2 regions of the Nonomuraea longicatena genome follow, and region 1 is predicted to be linked to the other one. Evidence: riboswitches for the same ligand, from Rfam matches in the RefSeq annotation. Region 1 holds a riboswitch; the other holds the start of a gene.
What was found. A riboswitch is a leader RNA that binds a small molecule or an ion and turns the genes downstream of it on or off. The one in region 1 is predicted to bind cobalamin.
Positions count from the first base shown of each region.

Region 2: it holds a riboswitch for cobalamin, as region 1 does, so the genes downstream of both, ABD120_RS23075 ((2Fe-2S)-binding protein) here and cobN (cobaltochelatase subunit CobN) in region 1, are expected to answer to the same signal.

Region 1 covers NZ_BAAAHQ010000004.1:243,192-250,784, forward strand. The annotation lists gene cobN (cobaltochelatase subunit CobN) at 1-3,006, opposite strand, end outside; cobalamin riboswitch at 3,037-3,228, opposite strand; gene ABD120_RS06435 (precorrin-3B synthase) at 3,245-4,486, shown strand; gene ABD120_RS06440 (precorrin-8X methylmutase) at 4,483-5,103, shown strand; gene ABD120_RS06445 (precorrin-2 C(20)-methyltransferase) at 5,133-6,755, shown strand; gene ABD120_RS06450 (DUF6924 domain-containing protein) at 6,811-7,278, opposite strand; gene ABD120_RS06455 (WD40 repeat domain-containing protein) at 7,377-7,593, shown strand, end outside.
Region 2 covers NZ_BAAAHQ010000023.1:397,837-405,429, reverse strand. The annotation lists gene ABD120_RS23085 (hypothetical protein) at 1-1,283, opposite strand, end outside; gene ABD120_RS23080 (MFS transporter) at 1,471-2,877, opposite strand; cobalamin riboswitch at 3,094-3,272, shown strand; gene ABD120_RS23075 ((2Fe-2S)-binding protein) at 3,309-3,989, shown strand; gene ABD120_RS23070 (MATE family efflux transporter) at 4,003-5,286, shown strand; gene ABD120_RS23065 (TetR/AcrR family transcriptional regulator) at 5,283-5,891, shown strand; gene ABD120_RS23060 (NAD(P)H-binding protein) at 5,888-6,730, shown strand; gene ABD120_RS23055 (MerR family transcriptional regulator) at 6,782-7,498, opposite strand; gene ABD120_RS23050 (DUF6194 family protein) at 7,568-7,593, shown strand, end outside.

The sequences.
Region 1 (7,593 bases):
GCCCTCCAGGTCACGGCCGTAGGCGAAGCCGCCCCACACGGCGTACACCTCGGCGAGGTCGGCGTCGTCGCGCCAGTTGCGGCTGTCGATCAGCGGCAGCAGCCCGGCGCCGTACGCGCCCGGCGCGGAGCCGAAGATGCGCATCGTGGCTCGCCGCTCGTCGCCGTGCGCCTCCGACCTGACGTGGGCGCGCACGTAGTTGTCCGCGTCGGACTCCTCCAGCCCTGCCACCAGCCGTACGGCGTCGTCGAGCATCGCCACCACGTGCGGGAAGGCGTCGCGGAAGAAGCCGCTGATGCGCACGGTCACGTCGATGCGGGGACGGCCCAGCTCGGCCAGCGGGACCGGCTCCAGCCGGGTCACGCGGCGCGAGGCTTCATCCCATTCCGGACGCACGCCGAGCAGGGCCAGCACCTCGGCCACGTCGTCGCCCGCCGTCCGCATCGCACTGGTGCCCCACACCGACAGGCCGACCGAGCGGGGCCACTCGCCGGTGTCGGCGCGGTAGCGCTCCAGCAGCGAGTCGGCCATCGCCTGGCCGGTCTCCCACGCCAGCCTGCTCGGCACCGCGCGGGGATCGACGGAGTAGAAGTTGCGGCCGGTCGGCAGCACGTTGATCAGCCCGCGCAGCGGCGAACCGCTCGGCCCGGCCGGGACGTACCCGCCGTCGAGGGCGTGCAGCAGGTGGTCGATCTCGTCCGTCGTACGGCGCAGCCTCGGCACCACCTCGGTCGCGGCGAACACCAGGATGCGCTCGACCAGTTCGTCCGGTCCGTCCAGCACCTGCGCGACCACCCCGGCGGCGGCCGACGGCTCCCAGCCGCCCTCCTCCATGGCCTCGACCAGCGCGCGGGCGGTCGCCTCCGCGCGGTCCACCTCGCCGAGGGCGGCGCTGCCGTCCTCACGTAGTCCGAGCGCCTCGCGCAGGCCGGGCAGGCTCTCCTTGCCCGCCCACATCTGCCTGGCCCGCAGCATGGCCAGCACCAGGTCCACCCGTACGGTGCCCTCCGGCGCCTGGCCGAGTACGTGCAGGCCGTCGCGGATCTGCGCGTCCTTCACCTCGCACAGCCAGCCGTCCACGTGCAGCAGGAAGTCGTCGAACTCGGTGTCGTGCGGCCGGTCGGCCATGCCGAGGTCGTGGTCGAGCCGCGCGGCCTGGATCAGCGTCCAGATCTGGGCGCGGATCGCGGGCAGTTTGGCCGGGTCCATGGCGGCGATGGTGGCGTGCTCGTCCAGCAACTGCTCAAGTCGTGAAATATCGCCGTAAGTCTCGGCGCGGGCCATCGGCGGCACCATGTGGTCCACCAGCACCGCGTGCGCCCGCCGCTTGGCCTGCGTGCCCTCGCCCGGGTCGTTGACCAGGAACGGGTAGATCAGCGGCAGGTCGCCGATGGCCGCGTCGGTGCCGCACGAGGCCGACATCCCGGCCGACTTGCCCGGCAGCCACTCCAGGTTGCCGTGCTTGCCCACGTGGATCATCGCGTGCGCGCCGAACTCCGCCGACAGCCACCGGTAGGCCGCCAGGTAGTGGTGGCTGGGCGGCAGGTCGGGGTCGTGGTAGATGGCGATCGGGTTCTCGCCGAAGCCGCGCGGCGGCTGCACCATCACCACGACGTTCCCGGCGCGCAACGCGGCCAGGACGATGTCGCCGTCCTGCACGAACAGCTCGCCGGGCGGCGGGCCCCAGTGGCGCTCCATGCCGTCGCGCAGGTCGGCGGGCAGTGTGTCGTACCAGGTGCGGTAAGTCTCTGCGGAGATCCGCACCGGGTTGCCCGCGAGCTGTTCGTCGGTGAGCCAGTCGGGGTCCTGGCCGCCCGCCGCGATCAGCGCGTGGATCAGCGCGTCGCCGTCCTGCTCCGCGACGCCGGGGAAGCCCGCGCCCAGGTCGTAGCCCGCCTCCGCGAGCCTGGCCAGCAGTTTCACCGTGCTGGCCGGGGTGTCGAGACCGACGGCGTTGCCGACGCGCGAATGCTTGGTCGGGTACGCCGACAGCATCACCACCAGCCTGCGCTCGGCGGGCGGCGTGTGCCGTAGGCGGGCGTGCCTGACGGCGATGCCCGCGACGCGGGCGGCGCGTTCGGGGTCGGCGACGTACACGGTGAGGCCGTCCTCGTCGACCTCCTTGAACGAGAACGGCACGGTGATGATCCGGCCGTCGAACTCGGGGATCGCGACCTGCGAGGCGGCATCCAGCGGCGACAGGCCGTCGTCGTTGTCCTCCCACGCCTTCCTGTCGCTGGTCAGGCACAGGCCCTGGAGGATCGGCACGTCGAGTTCGGCCAGCGCCCCGACGTCCCACGCCTCGTCGTCGCCGCCCGCACCCGCCGTCGCGGGCCGCGACCCACCGGCGGCCAGTACGGTCACCACCAGCGCGTCCGCCCGCCGCAGCGTGTCGAGCAGCTCCGGTTCAGCGGTACGCAGCGATGAGCAGAAGACCGGCATCGCCTGGCCGCCCGCGTCCTCGACGGCCGCGCTGAGCGCCTCGACGAAGCCGGTGTTGCCCGCCATGTGGTGGGCCCGGTAGTAGAGGATGCCGACGACCGGGCCGTCCTGGGTGTGGGCGGTGCGTTCCAGCGTCCCCCAGGCGGGGGCGGCCACGGGCGGCGCGAAGCCCCGGCCGGTCAGCAGCACCGTGTCCGACAGGAAGGCGTGCAGTTCGGCCAGGTTGGCGGGGCCGCCGTGGGCGAGGTAGGCGTGGGACTCGGCGCAGACGCCGCCGGTGACCGTGGACAGCTCCATGAGCTCGGCGTCCGGGGCCTGCTCGCCGCCGAGGACGACCACCGGCCGGTGACCGTTCAGCAGGACGTCGAGACCCTCCTCCCAGGCACGCCTGCCGCCGAGCAGGCGGACCACGACCAGGTCGGTGCCCTCCACGAGGGCGGGCAGGTCCTCTGGCAGGAGCCGCGCGGGGTTGCCGAGCCGGTAGTCGGCGCCGCTGGCGCGCGCGCTCAGGAGGTCGGTGTCGGAGGTGGAGAGCAGCAGGACGGTACGGCTGTCGCCAGGCAAGGGGAGTCCTCCCTCGGGGTCCTCGCCCCGGTCGTGGGTGTCACGACGGCAGAAGTCTCCTGGCTCCCGGATCGACGTTCACCCCTGACCTTCCCGCCCGTCGCCGGGCAGTGGCCTGTGGTGGGGGTCGCTCCCCGGTTACAGTGGCGGGACCGCACCGGTTTCTCACCGGTTTCCTCCTGTGCCGTCGCCTACCGCTGAGCCTACGGCACAGGGAAGTGGCGTTACCATCCTCTCCGTGTCCATAGCCGACTTTTCCGGACGTAATGGGCCAGATGCCTGTCCGGGGGCGCTGCAGGTGCACCAGGCCGCCGACGGGCCGCTGGCCAGGGTCCGCCTGCCCGGCGGGCGGATCACCGCTGCCCAGTTGCTGGTGCTGGCCGGGCACACCGAGGTGGTCGAACTCACCTCGCGGGCCAACGTCCAGGTCCGCGCGCTGCGCTCACCGACGGACTTCGCACGGCGCCTCGCGGACGCGGGGCTGCTGCCGTCGCCGTCACACGAACGCGTCCGCAACATCATCGCCTCCCCGCTGGGCGGGCGCGGAACGGTCGGCGTGCTGGACACCGACCCCCTGGTCGAGGCGCTGGACGCCGCCCTGTGCGGGAACGCGCGATTGGCCGGGTTGCCGGGGCGGTTCCTGTTCGCACTGGACGACGGCAGCGGTGACGTGACCGCGCTGGGCGCCGACGTGACGCTGGTCCCCGCCGCCGGGCTGGGCGCCGACGTGAAGCCCGTGCCCGAAGCCGCGCTGGATGCCGACGTGACGCCGGTATCCGGCGTCGGGCTGTTGCTCGCCGGGGAGGACATCGGCCTGCGCTTTCCCGTTGAGGAGGCCGTGGCGCTGATGATCGCGGCGGCCGAGGCGTTCCTGGATGTGCGCGGCCCCGACGGCGCCTGGCGCATCGCCGAGCTGCCCGACGGCCCGGCGCGGGTGGCGGCCCGATTGCGCGAGAACCTGTCGGCGGCCGGTCTCGGGGTGTCCGGGGACAGGTGGGCGCCTTCTGTCGCCGGGCCTGATCGGGGAATCCGGCGGGCCGGGGCCGTGGGGCTTCGGGACGGGCGGGTGGCGCTGGAGGCCGTGGTGCCGCTCGGGCGGCTGACCGCCGTACAGGCCCGAGTGCTGGCCCAGGTCGCCGAGTCCGTACGGTTGACCCCCTGGCGTACCGTCGTCCTCCTGGACCTCGACCCCCAGCACGCCACCGACCTGGCACTCCGGCTGCAACAAGCCGGACTGGTCACCGATCCCGACTCCTCGTGGACCGGGGTCACCGCCTGCACCGGCCGCCCCGGGTGCGCGAAGGCCCTCGCCGACGTACAGGCCGATGCGGCCGCGTGGGTGCGGGCGGGCCGTGGCGGTGCGGGCGGTGGCGAACTGCCGGTGCACTGGGCGGGGTGTGAACGGCTGTGCGGGCTTCCGCGCGGTTCGGTGATTCAGATGGTGGCTACCCCGGACGGGTATCAGGAGAGGCAGCAGTGACCGACTACATCCGCGACGGCGCCGAGATCTACCGGCAGTCGTTCGCCACCATCCGCGCCGAGAGCGACCTCACCGGCCTGCCGCCGGACCTCGCGCAGGTGGCCGTCCGGATGATCCACGCCTGCGGGATGACCGACCTGGTCACCGACCTGGGCTGGTCGCCGGGCGCGGTCGCGGCGGCCCGGACGGCGCTGCGGGCGGGCGCGCCGATTCTCTGCGACGCGATGATGGTCGCCTCCGGCGTCACCCGCAGCAGGCTCCCGGCGGACAACGAGGTGGTCTGCACCCTGTCCGACCCCGCCGTACCCGGGCTGGCCGAACGGCTCGGCACCACCCGCAGCGCCGCCGCCCTCGAACTGTGGCGCGACCGCCTCGACGGCGCGGTCGTCGCGATCGGCAACGCGCCGACGGCCCTGTTCCGGCTGCTGGAAATGGTCGAGGAAGGGGCGGGACGGCCCGCCGCGGTGCTGGGCATCCCGGTGGGGTTCATCGGCGCGGCCGAGTCCAAGCGGGCACTGGCCGACAGCGATCTGGAACACCTGGTGGTGCACGGCCGCCGAGGCGGCAGTGCGATGACGGCGGCGGCGATCAACGCCATCGCGAGCGAGCGGGAGTAGACGGCGTGAGCGATGCGGAGAACCCGGCCATGACGGAAACCGGCGGACAGGCCCCGGCGACGGCGGGCGGCGACGGGGCGGGCGTGGCGGTAGGTGCCGGGCGGTTGTACGGGGTCGGGCTGGGGCCGGGGGACCCGGAACTGGTCACGGTCAAGGCCGCGCGGCTCATCGGCGTGGCCGACGTGATCGCCTACCACGCGGCCAGGCACGGACGGAGCATCGCCCGGTCGATCGCGTTGCCGTACATGCGGGAGGGGCAGGTCGAGGAACTGCTGCTGTACCCGCTGACCACCGAGACCACCGACCACCCGGGCGGCTACCAGGGCGCGCTGGACGACTTCTACGTGGAGTGCGCGGCCCGGCTGGCCACCCATCTCGACGCGGGCCGTACCGTCGTGGTGCTGGGCGAGGGGGATCCGCTCTTCTACGGGTCGTACATGCACCTGCACAAGCGCCTGGCCCACCGCTACCCGACCGAGGTGGTGCCGGGCGTGACGTCGGTGAGCGGCGCGGCGGCGGTCCTCGGCCGTCCGCTGGTGGAGCGGGACGAGGTGCTGACCGTCCTGCCGGGGACGCTTCCGGCCGAGGTCCTGTCCGAACGGCTGGCGGCCACGGACTCGGCGGCGGTGCTGAAGCTGGGCCGTACGTTCGAGAAGGTCCGCGACGCGTTCGCGCAGGCAGGACGGCTCGACGACGCCTGGTACGTCGAGCGCGCCACGACCGGCGCCGAGCGGGTTGCGCCGCTGAAGGACGTCGACCCGGACACCGTCCCGTACTTCTCCCTGGCCCTGCTGGCCAGCCCGGCCGAGCGCACCTTCGTCCCCGAGCCGCTCGCCTCTGAGCCGCTCGCTTCCGGGTCGGTCGCTTCTGAGCCGGTCGCCCCGCTCGGGCAGTCCTCGCACGGCGACCGTCTGCCGACAGGCACGCCCGGCGAGGTGGCCGTGGTGGGGCTCGGACCGGCCGGGCGGCCGTGGCTGACGCCGGAGGCGCAGGAGGCGCTGGCCGCCGCGACCGACCTGGTCGGTTACGGGCCGTACGTGGACCGGGTGGCCCAGAACCCGCGCCAGGAGCGCCACCGTACGGACAACCGGGTGGAGGCCGAGCGCGCCAGGCACGCGCTGGAACTGGCCCGGGAAGGACGCCGGGTGGCGGTGGTGTCGTCGGGCGACCCCGGCGTGTTCGCGATGGCCAGCGCGGTGCTGGAGGTGGCCGCCGACTTCCCCGACGTCCCGGTACGGGTGGTGCCGGGACTGACGGCGGCGCAGGCGGTGGCGAGCCGGGCCGGCGCGCCGCTGGGGCACGACTACTGCGTGCTGTCGCTGTCCGACCTGCTGAAGCCGTGGGAGGTGATCGCCGAGCGGATCTCCGCCGCCGCGCGGGCCGACCTGGTGCTGGCGATCTACAACCCGGCCTCGCGCAGCCGTACCTGGCAGCTTGCCGCCACCCGCGATCTGCTGCTGGAACACCGTGACCCGGCCACACCGGTGATCATCGGCAGGAACGTCGGCGGCGCCGCCGAGTCGATCATCGTCACCACGTTGGGCGACTTCGACCCCACCCAGGTGGACATGCGCTGCCTCCTGATCATCGGCTCCTCAACGACGCGAGTGGCCCCGTCCGGCCAGGTCTACACCCCCCGCCGCTACCCCTGACCCGGACCCGGTCGACTCGCCGGATGATCAGGAGACAGGGTTCTGGCTGCCCTCGTCAGAACCCGCGAAAGACACCGTCCTCATCCATGGAGTCGGCGAATTCCGCGAAGTCCATGTTGCCGATCGAGAGATTGATTTCGATCGAGGCCAACGCGGCCGGGACGGCCCGCATCTGGCGCCCCATCTCCCTCCTCAGGTCGACGAGAAGGAGCGGCATCTCCGGCGACCGGATGGTGGCTTTGTCCACCACGACGAAGAACGTGGGCTTGTACTCCTCCGGCAGCAGAGCGAGGATCTGCTCCGCTGTGGCGCCGTCGTGGGCCGGATCATCAAGGTATTGGACCGCCACGAAGGGCTCGTCCTCGTCATCCTCCTCCTCAGGCCACTCGTCCTCGTTCTCGGTCGATTTGATCGCCGCGCGGACGGCAGCCCACGCCTCAGGCGCGGAGAAGTCCGTACGGATCACCAGCAGTTCGTCACTAGACGATAGTATGTTCGACATAACCATGCATTCTGCCAGCATCGGCGAACACCTCGCCCACTCGCCGGGAGCGCGGGTCACCCGCCTCGGGCCCCGGCGCCCGGTCATAGTGTCACCCTTGTTCGTTAACGTCTGGCGACATGATCATTGCTGGCACGTTCCCCGAGATGGCAGGGGATCCCGACGCGGCACGAGAGATGCTCGAAGCCGCCGACTGGTCCGCGTTCACGCCTGAACGCGATCTGCCGCCGCTGCGCGACGCGCTCACCGCGTTGGAACGAACGCATGGTGTCACCGAGGCACACCGTCACGCGACCGCGAAGATCAAGGCGTACGGCGCCCGTCTCCGCCATGCCG
Region 2 (7,593 bases), on a different contig from region 1:
TCGCCGTCCACGCACAGGCCGTTGTAACCGTCCGTGGTGATCTTCTGAGTGCCGTCGTAGGAGACGCTGAAGTCGCCCTCCACCGACAGGCCGCTCTTGCCGACCGTGGTCATCTTCTCGGTGCCGCCGTAGGAGACTCTGAGGTCGTGGTTGGCGGAGAACCAGCCGTTGACGTCGCAGTCGCCGTTGGCCGTGAGACCGCCGTTGACGGTGAGGGCACCGTTCAGCGTCGTGTAACCCGAGGCCACGATGGCTTCGGTGGCGAGGTCCCCCGCGACGTTGCAGTCACCGTCGATCTGACAGTACTGCTCGACCGTCACAGATCGGGCCTCCACCGTGTCGGCGGTGAGCCCGTCCGAGACCGAAAGCCCGTCGTTCGCCGACAGTCTGCCGTAGACGGAGACGCTGTCGTTCGCGGTCAACCCTCCGTAGACGGAGAGGCCGTCGTTCGCGGTAAGCGCCCCGTAGACGCCGAGTTGTCCCTTGACGGTGAGTTCGCGGAGGGTCGGGTTGGTGACGGTGACGGTGACGGTGGCGTACCGGTCGGCCGTCTCGAATCCGGTGGCGCCCTTCTTGGACGCCTTCAGGCTGAAGGTGGTGTCGTTGGCGATCACGCTCGCCGGAATGGTCCAGGAGGTCTCGACGCCTTCGTGGAGGACCGTGCCGTCGCCGTCGTACAGGTGGAAGGAGTCTCCGTTGCTCTCCCAGGTGAGGAGCGCCTGGTCGCCGGCGTTGAACTTCGTCTTGGGGACGGTCGGCCGCTCCGGGCTGCAGGCCAGGAAGCTGTGCAGGTAGAAGGGGGGCTCTGCGGTCTCCCAGGTCAGGTCCTGGGGCGCCTTGCGGGTGCAGTCGCCGCTGGCCGTGCCGGAGGTTTCGGTGACCGAGCAGGTGAGCGTGCTGCCGGGGTCGGCGGCCACGTTGCCGGTGATGCTGATCTTCAGCGGCGTGTCGATGAGATCGAACCCCGGTATGGGCGGGGGCTGGAAGACGACGTGGTAGTAGTTCGTGGCCGCGTCGAGGCCGAGTTCCCGCCCGCTTTTCACTTCGGTGGAGGCGGGGTTCCACTTGCCGGCGATCGAGGATTGCGGGTTCTCCGTGAACCAGGCGCCGCCGTCGTCCGGTGCGCTGACCGGGACGGCGACGTCGATCTTGTCGCAGTAGACGTTCCGCCCGGCCGGGCTGGAGACGGTGATGTCGATGGTGTTGGCCGAGGGTTTGTCGGCGGTGCCCGCCTGGAGTGGCGCGGTGCTGGTGCTGTAGTGCAGCAGGGGCGCGTCAGGCATGGTCTGCCTTCCTTGTGGGTTGGCCGCAGAAGAGTGGGGTTGGCTGCAGAAGATCGCCCTCCTGATCCAAACGCCGGTATTGGAGCGTGACAAGGGGAGACAAAAGGGGCTCTTTAGTGATGTTCTCCGCGCCTTGACAAGGCATCGTCCGCCCGCACGACCGTGCGGGCGGATCGGCACTCGGCGGCTATCGGGCGGACCCGGCCGGGGCCTGCCGGGCCCGTGCATGCGGGCGCAGCACGGTGAAGACCACGAGGACGGCGGCGGCCAGCAGCCCGGCGCCGAGCGTCAGGCCGAGCGCGTACCCGGCGTTCAGGGACTCCGCTGTGACGACCTGCCCGGTACGGCTCTGCGCGGCGGTGCCGAGGACGGCCAGCCCGAGCGAGGCACCGAGCTGCCTGGAGCTGTTGAGCAGGGCCGAAGCGGTTCCGGCCTCATGGGAGGCGACACCGTTGGTGGCGGTGGAGACGACCGGGGCGAGGCAGAGCCCGAAGCCGACCCCGGTGGCGATCGAGGGCCCGAGGACGTCGGCGAGGAAACCGCCGTCCGGGCTGATCAGGCCGAACCAGGCGAAGCCGAGCGCGGTCAGCGACCCGCCGACGATCATCAGAGTGCGCGGCGGGAACCGGTATCCGAGCCTGACCGCGAGGACGGAACCGGCGATCACCCCGAGGGCGAGCGGCAGGAACGAGACCCCCGTCAGCGCCGGACCGGTCCCGAGCACACGTTGCAGGTAGAGGGACATGAAGTAGAAGGCGGCCGACATCGCGGCACCGGCCAGGAGGCTGAACAGGTTCGCGCCCGCGACCGAGCGGTTGGCGAACAGGCCGAGCCGGATCAGCGGCTCGCGTGCGGTGGTCCGTTCGACGTGGACGAACGCGGCCAGCAGGACGGCGGCGAGCCCCAGCGTGCCGAGGGTGATCGGCGAGGTCCACGAGTTCTGGTCGGTGCTGACGACGCCGTACACCAGCAGGCTCATCCCCGAGGTGGCGAGGACGGCGCCGAGCACGTCGGGACGTCCGCCACGCTCCGGAGCGGGGCCGGAGGCGATCCGCCAGGCCAGGGCCAGGGCGCAGGCGGCCATCGGCACGTTCACGAACATCACCCAGCGCCAGCCCGCGTACTCGGTGAGCAGGCCGCCGATCAGGACGCCGAGGGCACCGCCCGCCGCGTTCGTCGCGCTCCAGATTCCGAAGGCGCGGATGCGGGCCCTGCCCTCGGGGTAGGCGGCGGCCAGCAGTGCCAGCGCGGCCGGGGCGAGGACGGCGGCGCCGACGCCCTGCACCGCGCGGGCGGCGACGAGGTGGCCGGGCTCCTGGGCGAAGCCGCCGGCCAGTGAGGCGAGGCCGAACACGGCGAGCCCGAACAGCAGGACCCGCCTGCGTCCGTACCGGTCCGCGGCCTTGCCGCCGAGAAGGAGCAGCCCCCCGAAGGTGAGCGCGTAGGCGTGGATCACCCAGGTCAGGCCCATCGGGCCGAAGCCGAGCCCGGCGGCGATCTGCGGGAGTCCCACGTTCACAACCGACAGGTCCAGCGAGACCATGAACTGGACGACGGCCACGGCGGCGAGGGTGGTCCCCGGCCGGCTCAACACCGCGCGCTCCCCTGGTCCGGTCTCACATCGCGGAACTCTCTTGTATGCATGCCGGACATCGTGGCCGTCGTACCGGTCGGCGGTCGTCGTGCCGAGGGAGACTTCTCGGCCTGGTACCGGGGAAGTAGGACCGGCTCGGATACTCCCTGAGGAGTAGTGGCGGTCGTGGCGTACACCAGGGGGCCGATGACAGGAGCCTCGCCCTCATATGTCGGTATATGTCACGATGGATCATGTAGGCGAGCGCGGAACGAGGAAGCCGGTGCGAATCCGGCGCGGTCCCGCCACTGTGACCGGCGAGCGGACCCCGAGCATGCCACTGCCCCGAGGGGCGGGAAGGCCGGGGTGAGCCTCGACCCGGGAGCCAGGAGACTCACGCGGTCGCCTCCTCGACGAACTGGGGCGGATCTCCCCGGAGAGGAGCGGAACGCATGCGGTACGACCTGGTACCGGCACCCGAGAGCACGGTCCGGGCGGCCCTCGACGGGGTCGCCTCGTTCGCCCCGCACGTCGGCGGCGACCCCGCCGGATGGCACGACGTGCGCACGGACTACGAGCGCGGCTTCACCGACCTGGTCACGGCCACCGCGGAAAGGTACGGCACCGGCGAACTGCGCGTCGGCGCCTCGATCGCCCAGTTGGGCCACGCCGCGCGGCTCTGGTTCCCGGTCGTCGGCGCCGTACTCGTCCACGGGGTGATCCCCGACCTGACCCGCCTGGACCGCGCCGACGACGGCCCCCGCGTCCGGCTGTCCGTCGTGTCCGGCTGGCACGCCGGGACGGAAGAGCAGGTCGCCGGCCTGCTCTACGACATGGTGGTCGGCGACCACCTGGACGCGCTCGCCCGGGGTCTGCGGGTGAAGGTCGCGCACGGCCTGCTGTACGGCAACGCCGCCTCCGCCCTCGCCGAGGCGGGCCGCGCCGTGGTGAGTGCCCGGCCGGACCTCGCCGAGCCCGCCACCCGGCTGGTCGACCGGCTGCTCGGGCACGGCGGCCTGGCGGGCAGGGGTGCGCTGGTCTCCCCCGAACTGGCCTTCCGGCGTACCACCTGCTGTCTCTACTACCGGGTACCGGACGGCGGCAAGTGCGGCGACTGCGCGCTCGGGACGTGACCCGGTGAGGAGGATGTGGGCGCTGACGGTGCCGCTGCTGGTGGCGGGCCTGACGCAGATCATCGTCAACATCGTGGACACGGTCATGCTGGCCAGGTACTCCACTGCGGCACTGGGTGCCTTCGCCCTGGCCTCGCCGGTGTACCTGGTCGCCCTGGTCGTGGTGCGGGGGTGGGCGACCGCCGTGCAGATCACGGTCGCACAGGCCCACGGGGCCGGGAACCCGGCGGCGGTGGTGCGGATCGTCCGGGTGGGCCTGGCCACGTCGTTCGGTGCCGGAATCGCCGTCGGTGCCGTGCTCGCGGCCGTCGCCGAGCCGGTGCTGATCGTGCTGGGCGCCCCTCCGGAACTGGTCGGCCCCGGGGTGGCGTACCTGCGGGTACTGGCGTTCGCGGTACCGTTCGCCGCCGCGTCGTTCACTCTGCAGAGCGCCTGTTCGGGGATCGGGGTGACGCGGGCGGCCATGTGGCACGCGCTGCTGGTCAACGCGGTGAACCTGCCGCTCGGGCTGTGGCTGATCTTCTCCGCCGGGCTCGGCGTCACCGGGGCGGCGCTGGCCACGCTGGCCTCCACCTCGGTCGGTGCCGCCTTCCTTCTGGTGTACGCGCGGGCCCGGCTGCCGCGCGGCACCGGTGCCGGTTTCGACGGCGCCCCGGTGGCCGGGCGGCTCTGGCGGCTCGGCTGGCCGGAGATGGGCGCCATGGGGATCGGCTACCTCAACGAGGCCCTGATCGCGGGTTTCGCCGCCCGGATGGGTACTCCGGAACTGGCCGCCTACCGTGTCGTCGACAACCTGCTGCTGATCGTCTTCACCGTCATGGCCTCGGCGTCGGCGTCCGTGTCCATCCTGGCCGGGCAGGCGGTCGGCGCGGGCCAACCGGAGCTGGCCGTCCGGTGGCGGCGTACCGGCCTCCGACTGCTGCTGCTCGTGTACGCCGGACCGGCGGCCCTGATCCTCGCCGGTGGGACGGCGCTGCCCACTCTGTTCGCCGGCGGTCCGGAGGTGGCGGCGCTGGCGTGGTCGGCGGTGCCGCTCGCCCTGTTGAGCCTGGCGCCGATGGTGCCCGCCATGGTGTACGGCAGCTATCTGCGGGCCCTCGGCGACACCCGGTCGGTGATGATCGCGAACGTCGCCGGCGACTACCTGGTGCTCCTCCCGCTGAGCTGGCTGCTGGGGGTGCACCTCGGCCTCGGGCTCACCGGGATCTACGCGGCGTGGATCGCCTTCGCGGTCATTCTGACCGCACTGCTCCGGTTCCGTATCGCCGTACCGGTTCGTGATACCGTACGGTCATGATGACTGCTGTGGAGCGAAAGCGGCGGGCGGGCGGGGACAACCGCGTCCGCGTGCTCGACCAGGTGGTGTCCGTGCTGGTGGTGCGCGGATACGAGCGCACCCGCTTTCGCGATGTGTCCGAGGCGAGCGGAGTCGCGGTGAGCACCCTGCAGGGCTACTTCGGCTCCCGCGAGGACATGCTGATCGAGGCCCTCCAGCACTCGACGACCACCGAGGTCGCCGAGATGGAGCGGCTCGCCGAAGGCTTCGAGGACCCGTGGCGGCGGCTGAGCGCGCTCGCGGAGCGGGGGCTGGCCACGCCGGTGCCGGTGTGGCGGATGCTGATGGAGTTCTGGACCGCCGCCGCGCACGACGAGGAACTGCGCAGGCACAGCGAGCGGCTCGACGAGCGCTACCGCCGCCCCTTCGTCTCCGCCGTGGAGCGCGGTGTCGAGGCGGGGACCTTCACTCCTCGCGACAGCGCCGGCGCGGTGGTCGACGTCCTGATCGCCGCGATGGACGGCCTGCTCTACCCGCGTGTCCTCGGCATCGGGCGCACCCCGGCGGAGGACTACCACCGGGTCGTCATGGCGCAGCTGGCCTGGTCGCTGGGGGTGGCGGAATGACAGTCCTGGTGACCGGCGCGAGCGGCAAGGTCGGGCGGCGCGTGGTCGACGCGCTCACCCGGCGCGGCCGCCGGGTGCGCCCTGGGTCGCGCCGCAGCGCCGTACGGCTGGACTGGGCCGACCCGGCGACCTGGCAGCAGGCCCTCGACGGGGTCGAGTCGGTGTTCCTGCTGGTCCCCGGCGGCGATGACGGACACCGGTCGGTGGCGGGCGTCGGCGAGCGCGTCGTGAGCTTCGTGGAGGCGGCCGAGTCGGCGGGGGTCGGCAAGATCGTGCTGATGACGGCGCTGGGCATGCAGTACGCGCCCGCCGAGGTCGAGCAGCGGGCGGTGGAGCTCCGGGTCATCGGCGGCGCGATGAGCTGGACCGTCCTGCGGCCGAACTGGTTCTTCCAGAACCTCACCGAAGGCCCGCTCCGCGCACTGGCCGAGGCGGCGGACGGGACGCTGCGCGTACCCTGCGGCGACGCGGCGGTGAGCTTCATCGACGCCCGCGACATCGCCGACGCGGCCGCGGAAGCGCTGCTGGGCGCGCACGGCGGACGGGAGTACGACCTGACCGGCCCGGACAGCCTCACCTTCGCCGAGGTCGCGGGCCGATGCGCGCGGGCCACGCTGCCGATCCGGGGCTACGAGCCGGTCGACGACGAGGGGTTCCGGCAGGCGGCCGCCGCCCTGGGCTGGGACGGCGACTACATCGACACGGTCAGCGGGCTGTTCGCGGCCATCGCCTCCGGAGCCGCCGCCGACGTCACCGATGACGTCCCGGCGCTGCTGGGGCGCCCGGCGTACCACTTGGACGACTTCCTGCTCGGCCTCCCGCCAGAACAGGGAAGATGAAGATCGATCTGCGTCCCTGCCAACCCTCGGTACTGGAGCCGGCCAGGTGACTCACTCGGCCAGGGCGAGTACGGCGCTGAGCGCTGCGCCCCCGTCGAGCAGGGCTCTGGAGCGCGCCGCGATGGCGGCGGCGCGGGCGGCCAGCGCGGCGGCGACCTCCTCCGACCGGCGGGCCGGCCGCAGCTCCGGCATGAGGGCCCGGATGGCCGGGATGCGGTATCCGGCCTTGCGGAGCTGGTGCACGATCCGCGCGTCCCGCACCTGGGCCGGGGTGTAGACCCGCACCGCCCGCGCGGGAGCGCGGTCGGGGACGACCAGCCCCTCCGCGTGCCAATGGCGCAGGGTCGAGGGGCGCAGGCCGAGGGCGTCCGCCAGTTCCGAGACGTTCATCGCGTCCGACGCGCGCACGTCCGCGATCGGCTCGGCGGAGATCGCCCGCGCGGCCGCCTCGGCCTCCCGCAACTCGGTTCGCTCCACGTCGAGCCGGGCGTGCGCCGCGTCGAGCAGGGCGAGCACCCGCTCCACCCCGGGCAGGTGGACGGCCCGCACCATCTCCTTGGCCTCGACCGGACCGGCGCCCGCCGCCAGGGCGCGGTAGGCCAGCGCGGACCGCACGTGGATCTCGCCGTAGACGCGGTAGCCCGCAGCCGTGCGCACCGCCGGCGGCAGGACCCCGTCGCGTTCGAGGTTGCGAATCTGCTGGACGGAGTACCCGGCCCGCCGTGCGACATCGACCGTACGCAGGTTGCTCGATTTGCGACTTTGCACCCCGAAACCCCGCCATCTCTGCAGCCAAGTCTCCATAAGCACTTCAATGCAACGCTAGAGCACATGACCATGGATGAGATCATTGACTTCGTGGA